Linked DNA regions of Vreelandella piezotolerans. The protein of the gene in region 1 interacts with the protein of each later gene in a pairwise test. Links are inferred from orthologs where the notes say so. Each region holds a gene or a part of one and is shown on either strand. Other genes may lie near its edges. The genes, in order: GYM47_RS15215 and lhgO.

Evidence for each region.
Region 2: the proteins of GYM47_RS15215 (region 1) and lhgO interact in binary tests that used the Escherichia coli proteins (3 or more experiments, as listed by UniProt). The link is inferred for Vreelandella piezotolerans from one-to-one orthologs.

Annotation. Positions count from the first base shown.
Region 1 is NZ_CP048602.1:3,315,308-3,327,022, forward strand. What follows is about bases 5,345-8,073. They hold GYM47_RS15215 (peptidylprolyl isomerase), read right to left. Parts: upstream 6,984-8,073; coding sequence 6,705-6,983; downstream 5,345-6,704. Other genes in these bases: GYM47_RS15205 (ABC transporter permease), read right to left, coding at 5,345-5,625; GYM47_RS15210 (ABC transporter ATP-binding protein), read right to left, coding at 5,622-6,557; GYM47_RS15220 (serine hydrolase), read right to left, coding at 7,037-8,073. In the rest of the region: GYM47_RS15175 (hypothetical protein), read left to right, coding at 262-582; GYM47_RS15180 (serine hydrolase domain-containing protein), read left to right, coding at 949-1,944; GYM47_RS15185 (YqhA family protein), read right to left, coding at 1,976-2,545; GYM47_RS15190 (exopolysaccharide biosynthesis protein), read right to left, coding at 2,653-3,246; GYM47_RS15195 (tellurite resistance TerB family protein), read right to left, coding at 3,243-3,743; GYM47_RS15200 (nucleoid-associated protein), read right to left, coding at 3,803-4,816; more of GYM47_RS15205, read right to left, coding at 4,864-5,344; more of GYM47_RS15220, read right to left, coding at 8,074-8,164; GYM47_RS15225 (heparan-alpha-glucosaminide N-acetyltransferase domain-containing protein), read right to left, coding at 8,194-9,300; GYM47_RS15230 (hypothetical protein), read right to left, coding at 9,519-9,815; GYM47_RS15235 (DHH family phosphoesterase), read left to right, coding at 10,236-11,177; GYM47_RS15240 (TRAP transporter large permease), read right to left, coding at 11,272-11,715. UniProt on the Escherichia coli protein: PPIases accelerate the folding of proteins. It prefers amino acid residues with hydrophobic side chains like leucine and phenylalanine in the P1 position of the peptides substrates.
Region 2 is NZ_CP048602.1:761,514-773,358, reverse strand. The notes cover bases 5,039-7,897. They hold lhgO (L-2-hydroxyglutarate oxidase), read right to left. Parts: upstream 7,136-7,897; coding sequence 5,942-7,135; downstream 5,039-5,941. Other genes in these bases: csiR (DNA-binding transcriptional regulator CsiR), read left to right, coding at 7,247-7,897; GYM47_RS03575 (TAXI family TRAP transporter solute-binding subunit), read right to left, coding at 5,039-5,786. Outside these bases: GYM47_RS03590 (penicillin-binding protein 1A), read left to right, coding at 1-2,115; GYM47_RS03585 (TRAP transporter permease), read right to left, coding at 2,197-4,209; GYM47_RS03580 (DUF1850 domain-containing protein), read right to left, coding at 4,314-4,808; more of GYM47_RS03575, read right to left, coding at 4,827-5,038; more of csiR, read left to right, coding at 7,898-7,936; GYM47_RS03560 (acyl-CoA dehydrogenase), read left to right, coding at 8,021-9,199; GYM47_RS03555 (CaiB/BaiF CoA transferase family protein), read left to right, coding at 9,227-10,441; GYM47_RS03550 (EAL domain-containing protein), read left to right, coding at 10,708-11,502; GYM47_RS03545 (GGDEF domain-containing protein), read left to right, coding at 11,503-11,845. UniProt on the Escherichia coli protein: Catalyzes the dehydrogenation of L-2-hydroxyglutarate (L2HG) to alpha-ketoglutarate and couples to the respiratory chain by feeding electrons from the reaction into the membrane quinone pool.

The DNA.
Region 1 (11,715 bases):
TGCACAGCACTACTTAACCAGTATGACGAACTTTTAAGTTTCTATATGTAAAAACAAGTAACATGAAGAATCTCACGCCAGTCATTGGATAACTTGTATCAACCATAGACCTTAAAGACTTCATTTTCTTGACAGTTAGCTATGGGTACCGCTCAGAAAGCGCTGAGAGCCTCACAAAATATAGACCTTGGTCTAATCCCCCTCCTGCATTATAATGCACTGCAGCACACCCATTTTGCTGCGAATGCAGGAGCCTCCCCCATGCCCGCCGAAGCGTTACCCTCTGCGTCGACTGCCTCCTTCCATATTCAGCGCAGCTTACGACACTGTCTCTCCAGCGTAGCCGAAATGCTGTATGAGAGCGGACACGTGCTCGAAACCATCACACTGACACAGCGAGGTCTGTCCCGCCAAGAGCTGGATAGGCTTCGCCAGCAGCACCCGCGCTGGGCGATTTGCCAAACCACCTTGGAAAAGAGCGACGCCGCCATGTTCAATGACTATGACCGCTTGGTATTGACGCCATTGGGCCGAGAGCTAATGTTCGATATGTTTGGTCAAGGCGCCGCCGACTGCGCTTGAGCATCATTAGCGATATGAAAACGCCCGCTGAGGAAGCGGGCGTTGGCAGATGCTGATGTCGCGCTGTGTTAGCACTGATATTTCAGTACTAATGCTTATGATCTGAGAGAACCGCTTAGCGCAGCCCTAACAGCGAAAGAATAAACAGCACGACAACGATCAGACCGATGATATAGATGATGTTACGCATAATGGCACTCCTTGCTTTTGCGTTTCATGGAAATCAAAGGGTTGCTTCCCTTCAACGGGTGCTTTTAGCGTAGCAGGCTTTTCATCGGTTTGCGTAATGTCCTTCAGCGTTCCGCTGAGGGAACCTTGTCTGTGCATGGCTTTCAGAGCCGTACCACTCTCTTCTCAGGTATCGCCATGAAAACGACGGCTTTTATGCTGGCGTGTGCAATAAGTGCGTTGACCGTTACGCCGGTCCTTGCGTCAGCCCCTTCATCGGAGGCGCTGCAAGCACTCGATCGACAGGCCCGAACCCTCGATCGTCTACACACCGTCGTGGTGGCACATGACGGTACGATCATTCATGAGCATCATCAGGGCGGTCCCGGCGTCGCGGAGCCTGCCAACGTCAAGTCGCTTTCTAAAACGGTATTGGCCGCCGTGACCGGCGCGGCCATCGAATCAGGCATTATCGAATCGGTGGATCAGCCCCTCGTAGCGCTACTCGATAGCGTGCCGAGCAGCGCCGATCGTCGAGTCAACGACATCACGGTCGCTCACCTGTTGGCCCAGCAGGCTGGGTTGGAGCGCACCTCCGGCAGCAACTACGGCGCTTGGGTAGCTAGCGCTCACTGGGTCAACGATGCGCTTACACGCCCGTTCGTCGACCGTCCTGGTGGTCGAATGCTCTACTCTACTGGCACCAGCCATTTGCTGTCGGCAGCGCTGACTCAGGCCAGCGGCGAAAGCACGCTTGCACTTGCGCAGCGCTTGTTGGGCGAGCCGCTCGTTATTGCGATTCCCCCTTGGCCGCAGGACCCTCAAGGGATCTATTTTGGTGGGAACGACATGCAGCTTTCCCCACGCGCGCTCATTGCGATTGGGGAGCTATACCGTAATGACGGCAGGACCGATGGCCAGCGCGTGCTGCCAGAGGGTTGGGTAGAACACTCTTGGACGCCCAGAGGCCAATCGCCTTGGACAGGTGATGGCTACGGTTTTGGCTGGTTTATGACGACGCTCGCGGGGGAAGACGTTGCTTACGGGAGAGGATATGGCGGGCAGGCGCTGTATGTGATTCCTGAGCGCGACATGACGGTGGTGATTACGTCAGACCCAACGCCGCCCTCTCCCGGCGGTCAATTTCAGCAACGGTTGAATGAGCTGGTCGTCGATTTATTGGAGGATGGGTAGCGCGGCGCAAGAAACGTCACGCCCTCGCCAACTACTCCCCTTTATGCGCCAAACTCATCAAGTAGAGCGCAGCGGCCAGCGCCAGCACGGACAGTGCCAAGTAGATCGCATCCAGCGGTGTGGCGAAGCGAATGTCCACCACGGCGCGGAAGAACTCGATGATCACGGCCAGAATCACCACGCGGGCGATTTTGTCTTTCAACTGATCCAGCGAGGCGACGTTGAAGGGGTGGGCGGGGTAACGCACCTCGGCTTGGTCGATACGCGAGACGAACAATCGATACACGCCCAGCCCGAATATCAGCAGCACGATGGCAATCAGATAGATATCCACCGCGATAATGATGTCGGGCACCAGGGTGTCATGGATATTTTGGCTGTCATCCACCAAGTAGTAGTGCAGCACATCCCCCACTACCTTGAAAATATCCAACGTACCGACGATAAACAGCATCAGCGAGCCCAGCAGGCTTGGCACCACCGCCAGCATGACCAAAAAGCGCGAATTCCACAGCGCCGTCTCGATACGCCTCTCCCAAGTAGACTGCTCGTGAGGCGGTTTGGGTGGCGGTGTCGACTGAGGTGAAGGTGAGTGACTCATCGTAGACGCATTGCTCCTTATGGTATCCAAGCCCATCACAAACGTACCTTGACTCTGCCTGACACGTCGACCAGCGGAGCCAGTTCACAAGCAGCGCTTGGTAAGTATTAAATAAGATTCATCAAGACGACCGTAAACGTCACGCCCGTCAGCAAAAACCCCAGTGCGAGCATCAGGCCATCTCTCGCCACCAGCCCCAGCCCAAACAGCGAAAGTGCCAATCCAGCGCCATTGGCACTGAAAGGGATGAACTCCATGGGTGGCATCGCTAACGCCACCAGCAGGCAAGCGAAGGCCGTCACCCGAATACCGATATAGCCCGTCATCCACGCCAAGCGCACGCCCAGCAGTCCATCGATCCAGCGGGCCGGTTTTTTCATATAGTGCAGCCCTTTATCGAATTTATGCCGAGACAAAGAGCGGTTGAGCAACCAACCAGGTAGCCAAAACGTTGCTCGACCGATCAAAAGCTGCACCGACGTGAGCAGCACCAAGGCGGCCATCAGCGTTGGCATTCCGGGGATATCACCAATGATCGGCGCCAGCGTAATCAAGCCTGCCAACAGCAGCAGCGGCCCAAACGAGCGCCGCCCCACCGCATGCACCACATCATCCACGCTAACCTGCGCGTTTTCCCGCTCCATCCGTTCCATGGTGTGGATCAGTTCGGTTAAATTCGTTGCTTCCTGCGTATCGCTCATGGGCGTCTCGGCGCTCCTTTACCGTGAGTGTTGGGATGGATTACGCTCTCGTCGGGTGAATGGCTGAGTTTGCTGCGAATGAAGTCGCTATGACTGACGTAAAGTAGATCCGCCAGCCGACGGATGCGATGCTCTTCCAGCGGGTCGAGCGAGCCATCGGCCCAGGCCAGCTCCCACATGAGGTTCACCAGCTCCAGGCGCTGATCGTAGTCGTAGTGCTGTTTGATCAGGCTAACGAACTGATAGTGATCCACTGCATCGTCGACCTCCGCCTCTGCCAATGCCATCAACTGGCTGACATCTTGTTCATCGAGCCGGTAGCGCGCCATCAGCATTTGCTTGAGGGCCGCGCGCTCTACGTCGCTCTGATCGTAGTCCGCGCGCATCACCTCACACAGTAGCGCTGCCGAGGCTAGCTCCAGGGTCAGGCTTTGGTCATCACGCTGCTCAGGCGCAGAGAGGGCCTGTTGAAAAAAAGAGTGAATGGCATCCAGCACGGCGAACTCCTCCTGTCAGTGGCTAGCTTAGGACTCCAAGATGCCTCGAGAGTGCCGCCTCAATCCTTGCGCTTGGCGAGCTGCTCTTTGAGCTGTTTGGGCACTTGTTTGATGATCAGCCGATCTTGGGTTTCGTCATATTCAATACTGGAACCCAGCAGGTGTGAATCGAAGCTGATCGAGACGCCGCCAGAGCGACCGGTAAAGCGGCGAAACTGGCTAATGGTGCGTTTGTCCGGCGGTATTTCCGGCGAAAGGCCGTAGTCGGCGTTGCGAATATGGTCGTAAAACGCCCTGGGCTGCTGCTCGTCGACGAGCTCGGAGAGCTCTTCCAGCGTCATGGGTTCGCCACGGCGTAACTGCTCGTTGGCGTAGTCGACCAGCGTATCGGTTTTTTCACGACTGGCATCGTCGTCCAGGTCCTCTTTTTCGACGTAGTCGCTAAAGGCTTTCAGCAGCGTACGGGTTTCGGCCGGGGCATCGATGCCCTCCTCCATCCCCAGCAGCGCCGCGACGCCGTCGGCCAGCTTTTTACCGCCGCGGTCCTTCAGGAACGACACGTACTGCGTGCTTTCCGCGCCGCTCTGCCACTGGGTCACGTTGATGCGTGCCGCCAGCGTGAGCTGGCTCGTATTGAGCTGGGCGGCGGGCACCGCTTGGTGCGCGTCGTTGAAGCCAATGCCTTCCCGCTGATGCACGAGCGCCATGAACAGCGTTTCGGTGTCACCTTGACGAAGATGGGCGATGACCAAGAAACCGCCCACCGAGAGCTGGCCCTGCAACGTTTGAGCCAGCCGCTCGGCCATGGCGCTGGACAATTGGGCAAAGGTTTGCTCGTCGGCTTGATACGCCTTGAGCCACGCCACCAAGGGGCTTGCCTGCTCACCCTGCTCGGCAAAACGCCCCCAGCCTTTTGCCTTGGTGTTGTAAGTGTCGTTTAGCGCGTTCACCAAGCTTGCCATCACCGCGTCATTGCTGGCGGTGTCGGTCTCGGTAGGTGGGGCAGTCACACTCAAGCGTTCGCCGTCGAGGGAAGGCTCCAAGCGGTAAACGGTACTGTGTAGTAGCGGCATAAACAAACATCACCTTTTGAAAAAACGTCGACTAGCACACATCGATATCAAGGCTTCAAGCGGTAGCCAGTGCGGAAAATCCAGGCAATGGTGGCAAGACTTGCCGCCAGAAACAGCAAGATCATCGCCACGCTGGCCCCTAAGCTGACATCGCTGATGCCGTAGAAGCTCCAGCGGAAGCCGCTGACGAGATAGACCACCGGATTCGCCAGGGTCACGCTCTGCCAAAACGGCGGGAGCATATCGATGGAATAGAAGCTGCCGCCTAAAAACGTGAGTGGCGTAATCACCAGCAGCGGCACGAGCTGCAGCTTGTCGAAGCCATCTGCCCAGATGCCGATGATGAACCCCAGCAAGCTGAAGGTGACGGCGGTCAGCACTAGGAACGTCAGCATCCAGAACGGGTGGGCGATCTGCAATGGCACAAAGAAGCTGGACGTGCCGAGAATGATCAGCCCCAGCAGTATCGATTTCGAGGCCGCCGCCCCTACGTAGCCCACGACGATCTCTAGATAGGAGATCGGCGCCGACAAAATCTCATAGATGCTGCCGGAAAACTTGGGAAAAAAGATGCCAAACGAGGCGTTCGAGACGCTTTGGGTCAGCAGCATGAGCATGATCAAGCCAGGCACGATGAAGGCGCCGTAGCTCACGCCGCCAATTTCCGTGATCCGCGAGCCAATCGCCGCGCCAAACACCACGAAGTAGAGCGAGGTGGAGATCACCGGCGAGACGACGCTTTGCAGCAGCGTGCGGCGGGTGCGCGCCATTTCCGCCATGTAAATCGCGCGAACGGGATAGAGGTTCATGAACGCTCCTTCACCAAGTCAACGAAGATGTCTTCCAGCGAGCTCTGCCGGGTGTGTAGGTCTTTAAAGCCAATGCCCGCCTGCTCTAGCTGCGTTAACAAGGTAGAGATCCCGCGCCCTTCCTCTTCCTGGCGACCATCGTAGGTGTACACCAGCTCATGACCGTCGGCGGCCAAGCTGAGCGCTTCCCGCGCCAGTGCGGGCGGCAATTCCGCCAGCGGGCTATGCAGTTGCAGGGTCAGTTGCTTGCTGCCCAGCTTTTTCATGAGCGCGGCTTTTTCTTCTACCAGCACGATCTCGCCGCGATTGATGACGCCAATGCGGTCGGCCATCTCTTCGGCTTCTTCGATGTAGTGGGTCGTGAGAATGATCGTTACCCCCTCATCGCGCAGCCCGCGCACCACGTCCCACATGTCCCGGCGAAGCTCGACATCCACCCCGGCGGTCGGCTCATCCAAAAACAGAATGCGCGGCTCGTGGGAGAGTGCTTTCGCAATCAAAACCCGGCGTTTCATACCGCCGGAGAGCGTCATCAAACGGTTGTGACGCTTATCCCACAGCGAGAGCGACTTGAGCACTTTTTCGATATGGGCTGGATTGGGGGCTTTGCCAAACAGGCCGCGGCTGAAACTCACCGTGTTCCACACCGTTTCGAACGCTTCGTTGGTGAGTTCTTGCGGCACGAGACCGATCCGCTCGCGGGCTTGGCGGTAATCGCGCACGCTATCGAAGCCGTCGACGATGACATGGCCTTCGCTTGGGTTAACCAAGCCACATACCACGCTAATCAGCGTGGTTTTACCCGCCCCGTTCGGGCCGAGCAGAGCAAAGATTTCACCGCGTTGGATGGTCAAATCCACACGGGTGAGCGCCTGAAAGCCACCTTCGTAGGTTTTATTCAGGCCATCGATGGTGATGATAGGGTCGTTCAAGGCGTGCTCCTTACATCGCGGGCCAGCGCAGTACCGGCACAGCACGATGCCAATGGCACCGCGACGGCAGCCGCGGTGCATGACGGCCTTTAAAAGGGATTAGACGATGTCTGGAAAAGCGGCGTGCGCCGCCAGTCAGACAGAGTGCTAGGTGCGGCTGGTGATTTCGAGCAAGTGATAACCAAACTGAGTCTGTACCGGCCCATGCACTTTATTGAGTTCACCGCTGAAGACGACCTTGTCGAATTCAGGCACCATTTGGCCGGGGCCAAAGCTACCCAGGTCGCCGCCCTGGCGGCCGGAGGGGCAGCTGGAGTGCTGCTTGGCGACATCGGCGAAATCACGACCGTTTTCGATCTCTTGTTTCAGCGCGTTGCACTGCTCTTCGCTGCTTACCAAAATATGACGGGCGCTGGCACGTGCCATAACGAACTCCTTTAATAAAACCAATTTGGCGGGCCAGTTTACCACGCCTGCCGCTAGTCGTGACCCAAGGCACCGCTATAACGAAGCGCCTCGCCCACCTTCGCCAAAGCGCGCTCGTGCGCCTGCACCGAGAGCGGCCCACGGGTACACGCCACCACGACCCAAGGGCCGTTTCCGGCGCGGCTCTCCTGGGAGGCGAGCACCTCGCGAGAGGCAATGCCAGCATCACAGCTTCGCCGATGCTGCGTGCCCGTTTTGTGCGCAAAGGTAAATGCGCGGCCCATGCCCCGTTTCAAACGGTGCTCACCGGATTGGGTTCGTTGCATGATGCCAAGCAGCGTTTGGCGCTGTTCGGCATTCATATCCTCCATGCCACCGCGATGCAAGCTGGCCAGTAGGTCGCCATAGGCGCGCAGCGTGCCGACGTTTTCACCCGTGGCTTCATAAGCATCGAAGGCGTGGTCATAGTCGGGTTGGCCGAAGCTTTCTTCGCTCACGTCCAGCACACGGGCCAACGCAGCGGAGCGCTGGTTCACACCGTATTGTCGCAGGGCGATAAAATCTAACCCGCTCAGCTGGCGAGCCCCGGGATGCCATTGGCCATACACGCCTTGGCGAACGTCCACCAGCTTGCTGATGGGGCCGAGATGCTCCGGCTGGCCGTTGCTGGCAGCGATCATACGGCGGGCACGAGCATTCACGGCATCCAGGCCGACGCGGTCGATCAGCATGTCCGTGGCGGTGTTGTCGCTGACGGTAAGCATCTGCTCGAGCAGGTAGCGCACCGAGATCGGCGTGCCGGGGTCGTGCCAATTGACCGGCCCTGCGCCATCGACAAAGTCGCTACGTGCCAGGATCAGGCGTTCATCCAAGGAGAGCGTGCCCGCCTGACGCTCGGCCAGCACCTGAGCCGCCACGGGCACTTTAATCAGCGATGCCAAATACCAGGGGGCGTCTGCCTGCCACGCGTACGCCTCGCCCGTTGCGAGATTCTGAACGTAAACGCCAAGTGCTCCGCCAAATACGTCTTCAATGGCGCTTATTCGGGCGTCTAGATCGCCTTGCCAAGGGCTCTGCTTATCGACCTCGTAATACCAGTTCGTGTTAGCCCATACCGTGGCGCTGGCGGGCAATAAAACACCTACCAGCGCTGCCGCTAGCCAGCATTTAAACTGTCGCAACCGTACCTCCTACCGCTGATGGTGGCGAATTATTTGTATCGGGCGATCCAGCGCGTTAGCCAAATCCACAGCGCGGCCCCAATAATCAACAGCCCACCGACGCCAAGCGCCTGTGGATAGGTGTACATGCCTTCTCCTTCCAGCAGAAAACGCAGCACCAGAAAAATCATTACAATGTGAAAAATGAACGCTTTGAGGGCATCGCTACCCACGACCGTCAGCGGTGTCAACACCCGAGATGCCGCCGACCCACCCGCTAGCGCCATGCCCAGAATCACCAGCGCACCACCCACGCTGTACAGCGTGAATTTTAGCCCAGGCGGGTGCTTGCCATCGTTATTCGCCACCGCCAACATCGCGGCAGACACATCGCCTTCGGCCAAGGCCAATCCATAGAACGCGGCGACCATGACAGCCCCCACGCCCACCAGCGCCAGCACCAGTCGTCGCCGCAGCGCCGTATCAAAATAGCAGCGCAGCAGGGCTTCACCGATCAGCAGGCCCGTCAAAATCAGCGGCGCGCGGCTGAGCTGCCCCCAGGTGTAGTGGTCTTCATGATCGACCAGCAACGCTTTCAAGGTATCGTTACCGCCAAAGCTTAACCCCTGCAGCCAGGCAGAAAGCGTGGTCAAGCCAATAATGAGCGTACACCGACTCCATAGCGGTGCGCGCGCCCATAGCGGCAGCACGAGCGGCACCCAGAGTAGCGCAATGGCGTAAAAGCCGAGAATCTCTACCCAAATCGCAAAGCGCTGGTAAAGCAGCGCATCGACAATATCGCCAGGCGCGTAATACGGCAGCATCTCGACGATGGTGAGCGCCTTGTACCAAAACCACACTTCTATCGCGCGCACCCACAGTTTTAGCCGCCGTCTTGGCCATGCATCCGTTTGGGTAGACGCTAAAAACGCCACGGCCAGCGCAATCCCAAACACTAAAATGAACAGAGAAGAAGAGAACTTGGTAAGAAAGTGGACGGGCACCATGCCCCAATCGGGCACGTTGCGTATGCCAATCAGCCCGCTCACCGTGTGGCTGAGAATCATCAGCCCAATCGCTACACCACGGGCGAGATCGATCGCATCTATACGCCCTTCCGCACGGGGAAGGTGCGGCACTTCTTGCCAGGTAAACACGTTAGCAACGTCCTTGTCGGGTGTTCATGTTAATGAAGCATTGCTTTTACCATAGCCTATCCGTCTAGTGAGATACGGCGCTTTATTAAACGTTGCCACTCTTCCAACACAATAATTTCAACACAATAATTCCAACACAACAGTGCCCCGCAATGGCGGGGCACTGTGCTGCTCATCCATGAGCGTGAGGTGAAGGACTTCCTTTCGCTAAGAGGAGGTTACTGGCCGGACGTGTCGTCCTTTTCCGTTTCCCACTGCTCCTGCTCTTCTTCCTCTTCTTCGTACGTAAATTCTTGCTCTTCCTCTTCGTACTCGGTGGTCACGTCATCCGTCGTGGCATCCTGCTCCTGACCGGTGTCGTAGGAGTTATAGGTGCCTTGCTCGTCCTGCATGGTCTCTTCTTGCGGTGTTGTAGGCTGCTCTTCGTGCTCTTCCATCGCAAACGCCAACGGGCTTGCTACCAGACCAAACGATACACCCAGAATACCCAGTTTCTTGAGAGCTTCCTTTTTCATGCTCGTGCCTCCTAATGGCAACTCTTTCGTTCAATTCAGCGTTCAATATTCACAACGTTGCATCTTCACGATCGATAAGAGCGGCGAGTCGTCCTAACTTTTCGCTCTTGCCCAGTCACTGCAGCCACCGTACCAGAGCATACCCAAAACCCATGTATCATATATTTTTCAGAAGCTTATTGAATAAATACGCAACTATATATCCGCTGATCCGCGACTTTTAATTAGCGAAAACTTGTTTATGTTTGACACATGGGACCCAGCGATTCATGCCATTCAGCACGCAGGCTAATTAAGCATCAGAGATAGCGGTCAAAGCAGAAGCGTTGGAGGGAGAGGTTGCAAGGCCAGAAAGGCTTATTTTAACCCAACATAACTGCTGGTATCTTTTGGTCACCGTTCATCGTATCGAGAAAACAAATGTCTACCCAACAAGCATCCACGTTTCGTTTAGTGACCCGCAGCGATTTTGATGGTTTGGTTTGCGGTGCCCTGCTCAAGCATTTGGGCCTCATCGACGACATTACCTTCGTGCATCCGAAGGACATGCAGGACGGCAACATCGAGATCGATGCCAACGACATCACCACCAACCTGCCCTACGTGCCTGGCTGCCACTTGGCTTTCGATCACCATTTGAGCGAAACGGTGCGTAACGTCGAGCGGGCCGACAACCACATCATCAACGCAGACGCCCCGTCTGCGGCCCGCGTGGTGTGGGAGTACTACGGCGGACATGAGGCCTTCCCCGCCCGCTGGGACGACATGATGGACGCCGTCGATAAAGGTGATTCTGCCCAGTTCAATAAAGACGAGATTCTCGATCCTCAGGGGTGGGTGCTGCTGAACTTCATCATGGATGCCCGCACGGGCCTGGGCCGCTTTCGCGATTTTCGTATTTCCAACTATCAGTTGATGATGAAGTTGATCGATTACTGTCGAGAGCACACCATCGATGAAATCCTCGCCCTCGACGATGTACACGAGCGCACTACGCTTTACCGTGAACACGAAACGTTAGCGAAAGAGCAGATCAAGCGCTGCGCTACCGTACATGGCAACGTGGTGGTGCTGGACCTACGCAACGAGGAGATCATCTACGCGACCAACCGCTTTGTCATCTACGCCATGTACCCCGACTGCAATATCTCGATTCACGTAATGTGGGGGCTCAAGCAGCAGAACACCGTGCTAGCGATTGGTAAATCGATCCTCAACCGCTCCAGCCGCACCAACGTAGGCGAGCTATGCCTAAGCTACGGCGGTGGCGGTCACCTGAACGCGGGCACCTGCCAAGTCGACAACGACCAGGCAGAGAAAGCGCTGGCGGAGATTGTCGAGAAGATTAGAGCGGATGGGTAAAGAAGCTACTTATCTACCTTCGTTCTTCTAATACCCACCTCGTCTTCGCCCCTCACGTCACTAGCGTCTAAGGGGCGAAGCAAACGACTCTTCTTCAATACCCCATGACATCGGGCAGCCAAGTGGCCAGCCCAGGTACGGCGATCAGCAGCAGAATGGTCGCCAGGATGGGCAGCAAGAAGGGCAGTATCGCGGTCACCACTTGGTCATAGCGTAAGCGTGTAATGCCCACCATCAAGAACAGCACCGTGCCAAACGGCGGGGTAATCACGCCTACCGACAGCGTAATCACCATGACGATACCGAAGTGTACGGGGTCTAGCCCGGCGCTCAACGCGGCGGGCACGACAATGGGGGTGAAAATTAGGATGCTTTCGATCACCGACATGAAGCAGCCGATCAGCAGGAAGAACAGCGCAAAGCAGAGCAGCAGCACGAACATGGGCATATCGATACTAGCCACTTGGCCCGCCAGCGCCTGGGGGATGCCCATACGCACGAGAATCCAGCCATAGAAGCTAGATACCGCGATAATCAG
Region 2 (11,845 bases), 2.6 Mb from region 1 along the record:
GACCAGACGTTCACACGGAAAATTCGCGAGATTCTGCTGGCCTTACAGATGGAGCAGATTCTCGACAAAGAGGAGATCTTCGAACTTTACGTCAATAAGATCTTTCTAGGTAACCGTGCTTATGGCATTGCCGCTGCCGCCGAGACCTATTACGACAAGCCACTCGCCGAGCTGAGCCTGGCGGAAACCGCCATGATTGCCGGACTGCCCAAAGCCCCCTCGGCGTTCAACCCACTGGCCAACTCCGAGCGTTCGCTGATTCGTCGCAACTGGATCCTATTCCGCATGCGTGAGCTTGGGTATATCGATAACGATACCTATCAAAGTGCCGTTCAGGCCCCAGTCACCGCACGCCGCCACTACACCCAAACCGAGGTGGATGCCGCCTACGTGGCAGAGATGGCACGCCAATACGCCATCGAGCGCTTTGGTGATACCGCCTATACCGGTGGCTACCGCATTTACACCACCATCGATAGCGAACTGCAGCCGTTTGCCCGTCAGGCGCTGGCCAATGGCCTGATCGCTTACGACTTACGCCATGGCTGGCGGGGTGCCGAGCAAGAGGACATTGCCCCCAGCTTGGTCGAAGCCCAAGAGCAGACCACTACCCAGGGTTTGGAAGAGGAGCTGTCAGAGTCGCCGGAGATCCGCCAAACCGCTCGTCAGGCTGCCCAGCGTAGCCAAACCGAAGTCGAAGGCGTGGATGGCGATGTGAGCAACTGGCTTCAGGTACTGGAGCGTACGCCCAACTATGGCCTGCTGCAGCCTGCCATCGTGGTCGAGAGCAGTGGCCGTGAGATGCAGGTGCTGACTCGTGGCGGTGAGCTGCAAACGATTCCATGGAGTGGTCTTAGCTGGGCGCGCCCCTATTTGAGCCCGCGTAGCCGAGGGGCCGAACCGACCAATGCGGCACAGATTGCCGAACGGGGCGACCTCATCCGCGTCATCGAGACCGATGACGGCACGCTGCGCCTTTCCCAACGTCCAGACGCCGAAGGCTCGCTGGTGGCGCAAGACCCACGCACCGGTGCGATTCTGGCGCTGCAGGGCGGCTTCGACTTCAACGCTAGTAAGTTCAACCGCGCCGTGCAAGCCCAGCGTCAGTCCGGCTCAATCTTCAAGCCGTTCATTTATCTCGCCGCCTTGCAAGATGGCGAAATGAACGCGGCGAGCGTGGTCAACGACGCGCCGGTGGTATTGGATGATGGCAGCGATTCACTATGGCGCCCGGTCAACTCAAGCCGCGACTTCCAAGGTCCGATGCGCCTGCGCCCGGCACTGGCACGTTCGCGCAATCTCGTCACCATTCGCGTGCTGCAAACCATGGGGCTCGACCACACGATCCAATATCTGGAAGGGTTCGGCTTCTCGCCGGAGCGTCTGCCCCGCGGCCTGTCACTGGCCCTGGGTAGCGCCAGTCTCACGCCCATGGAGATGACCAACGCCTACGCGGTGATCGCCAACGGCGGCTTCCAAGTCTCGCCTTGGTTCATCGAGCGGGTGACCCGCGATGACGATAACGAAGTGATCGATGAAGCTACGCCGCAGGTTGCCTGCGTGAGTTGCGCCGAGGGCCAGGAAACCGTCGAGATCGATGGCAAGACCTACCCGATCGCCCCTCGTGTGGCCGACGCAGCAGCGGTATATATTCTGCGAGACATGCTGCGCGACGTCATTACCTCCGGTACGGGCCGAGGTGCACTGAGCCTAAACCGTGAGGATATCGTCGGTAAAACCGGCACGACCAACAGCCAGCGAGACGCCTGGTTTGCCGGTTTCAATAGCAATCTCGTCACCACGGTGTGGGTCGGTAAAGACAGCAACGACACCATTGCCGAGTATGGCGCGAATGCCGCTCTACCCATCTGGATCGACTTCATGGGCGATGCGCTCGAAGGAACCCCCTCTGCACTGCCAGAGCGTCCCGACACCATCGTCACCGCACGGGTGGACCCGGAGACGGGCCGTCGTTTACACGATGACCAACCGGGCGGCATGACCGAGCTGTTCCACAGAGACCATCTACCGGATTTCCAGCCTCGGCGCATTAGCCAAGAGCTTGAGGAAGCCAGTGGCTCGCAGGGGTCTGGCACGGCAGAGTCGATCTTCTAAATACGAACCGACGCTAAAACGTAAAAGCCCGGGAACGAATGTTCCCGGGCTTTTTTGGTGCTGCTTTTCTCCTAGGCAAAATCAACCGGCCACCGGCGTTGGCTCCCGTTTGCTCGCCTGCCAGTTAGCGGCGATGGCTACGACCATGACCGTGACGCCGGCCACCTCCGTCCACAAGCTTGGGTAGAACACACCGACAATGGCGCCACCAATGGCCAAACGAGGCAGCCAAGACATACGCGTAAACAGGTAGCCTTCTAGCGAGGCCGCGAACGCACATAGCGCCAGTAGCGCGATGACTGCATTCCATACCACCACGAGCACCGGCCCGCCAATGATGATCTCCGGATTGAAGACCATGAACAGCGGAATCAGGTAGAGCCCCTTGGCAAACTTCCACGCTTGGAAGCCCGTCTCCATGGGTTTACTGCCGGCAATGGCCGCCCCCGCAAACCCCGCCAGGGCAATCGGTGGCGTGACGTTGGAGTCCTGGGAGTACCAAAAAACCACCAAGTGAGCGATCAACAGCGGCACACCGAACTCGGCGGTCAGCGCTGGCCCCACCAGCACGATCAGAACGATGTAGCTGGCAGTGACCGGTAACCCCATCCCCAAAATTAGGCTCGCCAACAGCACCAACAGCAGTGCCAGCACCAGGTTGCCACCGGAGAACGCCAGCATCATGGAGGAGAACTTCAGACCCAGGCCGGTCAAACCGACCACGCCGACGATGATACCGGCGACAGCGCAAGCCATGGAGACCGCCACGGCATTGCGCGCGCCCAACTCTAATCCCTGGACCAGCTTCACGAGCCCTGCCCACACGACCGCTTTCGTGCGCTCGACCGTGACCGGTTGCCCCTGTTTGGGTGCCACGAAGAAGTACCATAATGCATAGCGCAAGACGGCCACCGCCACCATGGTGACGACCGCGTAATACCCCACGCGCATGGGCGACATGCTCATGGCCAGCAGCCATACCAACACCGCCAGCGGCAGGAGGAAGTGCCAGCCATCTTTCATGACTTGGCGCATTTGGGGCAGCTCGCTCTTGGCCATGCCCTGCATGCCTTGTTTCAAGGCAATGATGTGGACGAACAGATAGACCGTCGCAAAGTACATGATCGCCGGCAGAATGCTGATTTTGACGATCTCTAAATAAGGCGTATTGGTATATTCGGCAATCAAGAAGGCGCCTGCACCCATCAGCGGCGGCATGATTTGCCCGCCGGTGGAAGCGGCCGCTTCGATGCCCCCCGCCTGCTTCGGCTGGTAGCCCAGTTTCTTCATCAGCGGAATGGTGAACGCGCCGGTGGTGACCACGTTGGCAATGGCGCTGCCCGAAATCGATCCCATACCCGCCGAGGCCAGAACGGCCGCTTTGGCCGGACCGCCGCGCTGGCGTCCAGTAGCGGCGTAAGCCATATCGATGAAAAACTTACCGGCACCCGTGCTTTCCAAAAAAGCACCGAAGAGGACGAAAATGAAGATATAGGTAGCGGCAACTCCCAGCGGCAGGCCAAAAATGCCCTCTTGGCCCAGGTAAAGCTGCCCGGCCACGCGGTCGAGGCTGTAGCCACGGTGCTCCATGATGCCGGGCATCCACTCGCCCAGCCAGGGAAGCTCCCCACGGGGGCCGGCAAACGCATAAACGATAGCGAGCAAGCCAATCACCGTCATACCAAAACCCACCGCGCGGCGGCTGGCCTCGAGTACGGTGACCGTGGCAATACAGGCAACCAAAATATCGGTCTGGTTCCAGAACCCGGCGCGACTGAAGATGGCATCCAAGTTGAACACCAAGTAGCCACCCGTGATCAGCGCACCGGCAAAGAAGACCAGGTCGATTCCCCAGCCCACGATGCCGCGCTTACGATTTGGCCCAAAGGCCGGAAACATCAAAAAGGCCAATAGCATGATCAGCGCTAGGTGAATGCTGCGCTGATAAAATAGGCCCAGCGGCTGAATACCCGCCGAGTAGAGTTGGAATAACGACAGTCCCACCGCCACGATGGTGATACACCATAAAACGAAGCGGGGTTGAATCGCATTGCCGCCCGGCATCACAGTCGGCGGTGGCGTGGATTCGTTCATGAAGTCCTCGGAAGCATAAGCTAACTTTGGGGGTTAACACCCACTTAATTTTTATGAAAAGCGACATCGATCGGCGCACTTATGAGGTGTTTGGCTAACGACACTCAACGCGATGACAAGGCTATCGTGACGCGTTGGCCAGCCGCTCGCTCACTCAGGCTCACGGTGGGATGCTCGCCATCTGGCCACATGACGCGGTGATTGACGGCCGTCGAGCCGACCCGTAGTACGTAGCGATTGTTCGCCACTGGCTCGTCGATGGCATTGATCCAGTAACCGCCCTGGCCGTCCGACACCTGCTCGCCGCGCCCGAAAATGTGCCCAAGCCCAGCGGCAAAATCCGGTTGGTGGCTGCGCTCGAGCTGCATCGTGCCACCCGCGTTGCGGTAACAGTCCAACACCGTAAAGTGCTCGACAGAGTGCTGCCACTGGATGCACCAGCGGCTGCCCTGCGGCGCGGCTGCATCTACGAGCGTGTCGCCCTGCTCGGTCACGACCCGCAGATGCCAAGACGCAGTCGCCGAAGCGGGGGAGGCCCCCGCTTCGGCGAACAAACCACTCATCAGTAAGAGCGCCATCAGTCGTCGTTGCCACTGCATGGCACGGCTCCTAATGGGTTACGGACGCAGACGGTCCGGGATCTCAGCGCCAACTTCTTCGAAGTAGCGAAGCGCGCCCGGATGCAGCGGTACCGGCGTAGAGTTCATAGTGAACTCGATGGTGGTGTCATTGGCAGCCGGGTGGACAGCAATCAGCTCATCGGTGTTTTCGAACAGCAGCTGAGTCAACTGGTAGGCCAGCTCCTCGTCCATATCGGCGTTGACGACCAGCACGTTAGGGATACCGATGGTCTGTACCGCCTCGTCCATACCGTCGTACATGCCCGCCGCCAGCTCGTAAGGTGCAAAGACCGCTTCCTCTTCCTGAGCGTTGGCGATCTCTTCATCCGACAGGCTAATCAGGCGAATGTCGCGGGTCGCGGCGAGGTTGAGAATGGAGCTGGTGGGCGGCCCAACGCTCCAGAAACCGGCATCGATATCGCCATCACGAATGGCGTCAGCGGTTTCGTTGAAGTTAAGACGTTGGGGCGTGAAGTCTTCATAGCTCACGCCGTTGGCTTCTAGCAGAGCACGGGCGTTCAGCTCGGTGCCGCTACCCGGTGCGCCTACAGAGACACGCTTACCGGCCAGGTCGGCAATGCTCTGAATGTCAGACTCTGCCAGGGTGACGAGCTGCACGGCATTGGGATACACCGACGCCAGCGCGCGGGTGTTCTCGATCTGGCGGCCTTCGAAATCGCCGGTGCCGGTATAGGCTTGGTAGACCGTATCGGCCAACGCCAGCGCCATATCGGCGTCGCCACGCATGATCAAGCCCATGTTCTCGACCGAGGCGCCGGTCACTTCAGCCGTCGCTTGAGCACCTTCGATATGGTTGTTGATCATTTCGGCAAAGCCACCGCCGATGGGGTAGTAAACGCCGCCAGTACCGCCCGTGGCAATCGAGAGCTGCTGCGCGCTGGCAGGCAGCGCCACGGCGAGCATGGAGGCGGCGACGGTATATTTTAGAGTTCGCATGAGCGTTTCCTCCGTCCTACTTGGACTTATAGGTATGGTTGACGTAAAGGAGGTGTGAAGCCCCAGCCCCAGGCTGGTGTTGCCAGCCTTTGGAGCGGTGGACAGAAGTTAGCACGGCTGGCGCGTAAGATGCTAATCCAGCGCCATGCGGCTTTTTATTTCAACAGCGCTTTGACGTGCTCGACGATATGCGCCCCGATAGGCAGCGCCGACGTGGCCGCCGGCGACGGCGCATTGCCAACGTTCACCGTGCGCTTGGTGTTCACGAACAAAAAGTCGTCCACCAACTTGCCATCCTTAGAGACCGCCTGGGCGCGCACCCCTGCGGGATAAGGCGTAAGATCGTCGAGCGTCAAGCTGGGACAGTACTTACGCACCAGCTCGAGATAGCCACGCTTGTAGAGCGAGTTTTTCATTTCGAAGAGCCCCGGCTTCAAGTGTTTACCTAACACCTTCAAGATACCAGGGTGGGTGAACATCTGGCCCATGTCACTCAGCGACATGTCCTGTTTGCGGTAGCCCTCGCGTTTTAACGCCAACACGGCGTTCGGCCCCACGGTGACCGTGCCATCGATCATCCGCGTCAGGTGAACGCCCAAAAACGGCATGGCAGGATCGGGAATAGGGTAAATCAGATGGTTGACGATTTGGTTGTGGCGCTCGGGTAGCCGATAGTACTCACCGCGAAAGGGGCAAATCGTAAAGCCAGGGTCTTTGCCCAGCATGCGGATGACGCGATCGGCCATCAGTCCCGAGCAAGAGACGAGGTAACGACCGGTGAAAGCGCCCTTTTGGGTCGTCACCACTACCTCGTTGGTACGCTCTTCCAACCCGGTCACGCGGTGGTCAAAGCGGATCTCACCGCCAAGGCGGGTAAACTCCGCCGCCATGGCACGGGTCACCTCGGCGTAGTTCACAATGCCACTCGAAGGCACGTAAATCCCCGCCACGCCGGTGATATTGGGTTCGCGCTCTTTGAGCGCCTCGGTCTCTAGCCACTCTCGCTCCAATCCGTTGGCGGCGGTGCGCTCCCACAGCGCCTCCATGCGCTGTTTTTCGAGTGCATTGGTGGCGACGAGCAGCTTGCCGCAGATGTCGTAGCGCACGCCGTGCTGGTCGCAGAATTCACGGGTGGCGCGGTTGCCTTCCAGGCAGAACCTCGCTTTCAGGCTGCCCGGCGTGTAGTAGACCCCCGCATGAATCACACCGCTATTGTGACCGGTTTGATGCTGGGCCGCTCCCGACTCTTTCTCGATCACCAAAAGGCGCTTATCTGGGTACGCCTGTTGCAGCTGCATGGCGGTAGAAAATCCCAAAATACCACCGCCTACAATGATGAAATCCCACATGAATGTCGTTACCTGTGCCAAATTTTCAAAATTTATTGATAATAGCCGCTATTCAGCGTTGACCGCCACGCCCCTACATTGGTCTAAGCCACATTGGTTCAAGGAGTTCCCATGGAGCATGAAGCCCCGCGTCAAAACCTCGCGATGAGCGCCTACCAATCGCTCAAGCATGACATCATTCGCGGCCGCTACGCGCCTGAAGAGAAGCTCTTGATGAGCCGCTTGAAAGCGTATTACGGGGTGAGCACCGGGCCGCTGCGCGAAGCCCTTTCACAGCTGGTGGCCGACCGTTTGGTGGTCGCCATCAGTCAACGCGGCTACCGAGTGGCCGCCATGTCGCTGGCCGAGCTGAACGATATCTACGATGCCCGCGCCCAGTTGGAAGGGCTGATTTTGCGCTTGGCGATCGAGCGCGGCGACGACGATTGGGAAGCCAACGTACTGGCGACCGCCCACCGGCTAGCCAAAGTGACCGAAGTCAGCTCCCCCGACGAGCTGCTGGATGGTTGGGATTTGCGCCACAAAGCGTTTCACACCGCCATCGCCAGCGGCTGTAACTCGCCGCACCTGCTGCAAATGCGTGACACCCTCTTCGATCAGGTGGAGCGCTACCGCCATTTATGGCTGAAAGAGACCGTCATGTCGCCCCAAGCCCTTGACACCAAACGCCAGGAGCATGCCGCTCTGGTCGACGTGATTCTGGCGCGCAACGCCGAGCAAGCCGCTAACCTGATGCGCGACCACCTCATGACGCCAGTTCCCATCATTACCCGGGTACTCCAAGCCCGTGGCATCGATTAAAATCTTCGTTTTAAAAAAATGTAGAAATTTTTAAATAACGGCGATACATTGGGCTCAACACGATCATCTTTCGGAGTTCACGCCATGACACGCTTCAACTGGGACGACCCGCTACTGCTGGAAAGCCAGCTCACCGACGAAGAGCGCCAGATCCGCGATGCCGCTCACGACTACTGCCAGGAAAACCTGCAGCCTCGGGTGCTCAGCGCCTTCCGTGAAGAGCGTTTTGATCGACAGATCATGAACGAGATGGGCGAGCTGGGCCTGCTAGGTGCCACGGTGTCTCCGGAATACGGCGGTGCGGGCGTCAACCATGTGGCTTATGGCCTAATCGCCCGCGAAGTAGAGCGTGTCGATTCCGGCTACCGCTCGGCCATGAGCGTCCAGTCGTCGCTGGTGATGTACCCCATCGAAGCCTACGGCTCCGAAGAGCAGAAGCATAAGTACTTGCCTAAGCTTGCCAGCGGCGAGATGGTCGGCTGCTTTGGTCTGACCGAACCCGACCATGGCTCCGACCCAGGCTCCATGATTACCCGTGCGGAAAAGGTCGATGGCGGTTACCGCCTGACCGGCGCCAAAATGTGGATCACCAACAGTCCGATTGCCGACATTGCCGTGGTATGGGCGAAATCTGCCGCCCACGACAACCAAATCAAAGGATTCATCGTCGAGCGTGGCACCGAAGGCTTCTCCACCCCGAAAATTGAAGGCAAGGTCTCTCTGCGCGCCTCCATCACCGGCGAGATCGTGTTGGACAACGCTTTCGTGCCCGAAGAGAACCTGCTGCCTAACGTGAGCGGCCTGAAAGGCCCCTTCGGCTGTTTGAACAAAGCCCGCTACGGCATCGCTTGGGGCGTGATGGGCACCGCCGAGTTCTGCTGGCACGCTGCCCGTCAGTACACCCTCGACCGTAAACAGTTTGGCCGCCCGCTGGCCGCCAACCAGCTGATCCAGAAGAAGCTGGCCGACATGCAGACCGAAATCACCCTGGGCCTACAAGCCGCTCTGCAAGTGGGCCGCCTGATGGACAGCGGTAACTGGGCGCCGGAAATGATCTCGCTGATCAAGCGCAACAACTGCGGTAAAGCGCTGGATATCGCTCGCGTGGCCCGCGACATGCACGGTGGAAACGGTGTCTCCGACGAGTACGGCGTGATTCGTCACATGGTGAACCTGGAGTCTGTGAATACCTATGAAGGAACTCATGATGTGCACGCCCTGATTCTGGGCCGCGCGCAAACCGGCATCCAGTCGTTCTTCTAAATTCGTAGCTACTCAGCGAGGCACCCGATGAGCACAGCCGCCAAGCCCCTAGCAGGCATTAAAGTACTCGATATCTCTCGGGTACTAGCAGGCCCTTGGTGTGGGCAGATGCTGGCCGACATGGGTGCCGAAGTGATCAAGATCGAGCGTCCCCAAAGCGGCGATGATACCCGCCACTGGGGGCCGCCCTGGCTCTCCGGCAGCACGGAATCGGCCTATTACCTGTGCGCCAATCGCGGTAAGCGTTCGGTGACGGTGGATATGGCCAAGCCCGAAGGCCAAGCGCTGATCAAGCAGCTCGCCGCGCAGTCGGACGTGCTGCTCGAGAACTTCAAGGTGGGCGGGCTGAAAAAGTATGGCCTGGACTACGCGAGCCTGAAAGCACTCAATCCCGGCTTGGTCTACTGCTCCATCACCGGCTTTGGCCAGGAAAGCCCTTACGCCCACCGGGCGGGCTACGACTTCATGATCCAAGCCATGGGCGGCCTCATGAGCCTGACCGGTAAACCGGACAGTGAATCCGGGGGCGGCCCGGTCAAGGTGGGGGTCGCCATCACCGATATTTTTACCGGCCTGTACGCCGCCAATGCGGTGCTGGCGGCCCTCTACCAACGCCGCGATAGTGGCAAAGGCTGCCATATCGATCTGGCACTCATGGATGTGCAGGTGGGCGTGTTGGCCAATCAGGCGTTGAACTACCTGACGTCTGGCCAGGTGCCCCAACGTCTGGGTAATGCACACCCCAACATCGTGCCCTATCAAGCCTTTGCCACGGCCGATGGTCATATGATCGTGGCAGTCGGTAATGACGAGCAGTTCAGACGCTTCTGCCAGGTGATCGACCAGCCGCAGCTCGCTCAAGACGAGCGCTTCGCCACCAACGGCAGCCGAGTTCAGCATCGCGACACCTTGATACCGCTTCTGGAATTGGCACTTGGCGCACAACCTACCGATACTTGGCTTTCGGCCTTCGAGGCCGTGGGCGTGCCCTGCGGGCCGATCAATACCCTGGATCGCGTGTTCGACGACCCCCATGTCAAAGCACGCGGATTGAAACAAACGTTGCCCCATTCCCAGGCAGGTGAGGTCAACCTCGTAGCCAATCCGATCCGCATCAACGGCGAATCGATCAGTGCCACCACAGCGCCGCCCACGCTTGGCGAGCACACGGACAGCGTGCTGGATGCCATCGGCATCAGCGATGAGCAGCGCCTAGCGCTTCGCCAAGCGGGCATAATCTAATCAGACGCTATTGGCGGCAAACGAACCTACCGCCCCGCTTCTCAAAACGCCCTTCGGGGCGTTTTTTATTGGGAGGAAAGCGTTCACCTCATCGCCCACTTCGCTATACAAAACCTATACAGACATGACATAAGCCGCTAGACTGGCGATATCTTCTCTGTTGATACCTGTCTAACAAAGCACGGACATACTCGGGCTTTTGACAATCAAGGTGAGCGGTATTGCCGCCACGTTAGCGAGCGCAAGCGAACATGTCAGGAGACGTTATGGGTAACTGCGCGCGGGTAAATGGCACGTGTAAACGCTGCGAGGGAGCGCTCCCCTTTGATTTCACGATGGCGTTTCAACCCATCGTGGACGTTGCCCTGGCACGCGTGACGACCCACGAAGCCTTGGTTCGAGGCATCAATGGCGAGTCGGCTTGGAGTGTCATTTCCCAAGTCACCGATGACCTACTCTACCGCTTTGATCAATCCTGCCGAGTCAAAGCCATCGAGCTTGCCAGTGAACTAAGTATGGAAACGGATCTTTCCATCAACTTTCTTCCCAATGCCGTATACGAACCGGAAGCATGTATTCAGGCAACGCTAGAAGTCTCGCAGCGAGTCGGCTGGCCAACCGACAAGCTCATTTTCGAGATCACCGAAACCGAGCGTGTGCGCGACCGGCAACACATCTGCAACATCATCGACGCCTATCGCTCCATGGGCTTCAAAACCGCTCTCGATGACTTCGGTAACGGCTATGCCAACCTGGACCTGCTCACCGACCTCGCCCCGGACAAGCTGAAAATCGATCGCGAACTGGTGATGCAGTGCGACCACGACCCTCGTCGTCAGGCGCTGCTGAATGCCATTATTGTGCTCGCCTCCGAACTCGACATGACGCTGATTGCCGAAGGTGTCGAGACCCGCGCTGAAGCCTTATGGCTTGCCCAGGCGGGGATTACACGTCAGCAGGGCTTCTTCTATGCCAAACCGGCGATCGGCAAGCTGGGCACCGAATTGACCCCGCTGCTCGAGGCGCTGCGGTCAGAGTCCCAGCGACGCACGGAGAGCTGAATGACCAGCATGAGCACGGACCATCTCTACCAACTGGTGAACCGTTCCAAACGGAATACGGAGAACGTCATCAAAACGGCGCCTCTCGGTATCTGCATTACCGATCCTCACGGGTATTTCGAGATGGTCAATCCGGCCTACTGTCAATTTTACGGCTATCGAGAAGAGGAGCTGATTGGCCAGCACTTCACGCTCGTGGTGCCTGAGGCGTACCGCGCCCAAATGCGTCAACTCCACGATGAGTTCATCCACGGCGAGGAGACCCATGAACTGCGTCAGGAGTGGGAAGTGCGCTGCAAGAATGGCGAAGCCCGCACCATCATCGCCGAAGCTGCCCGTATCG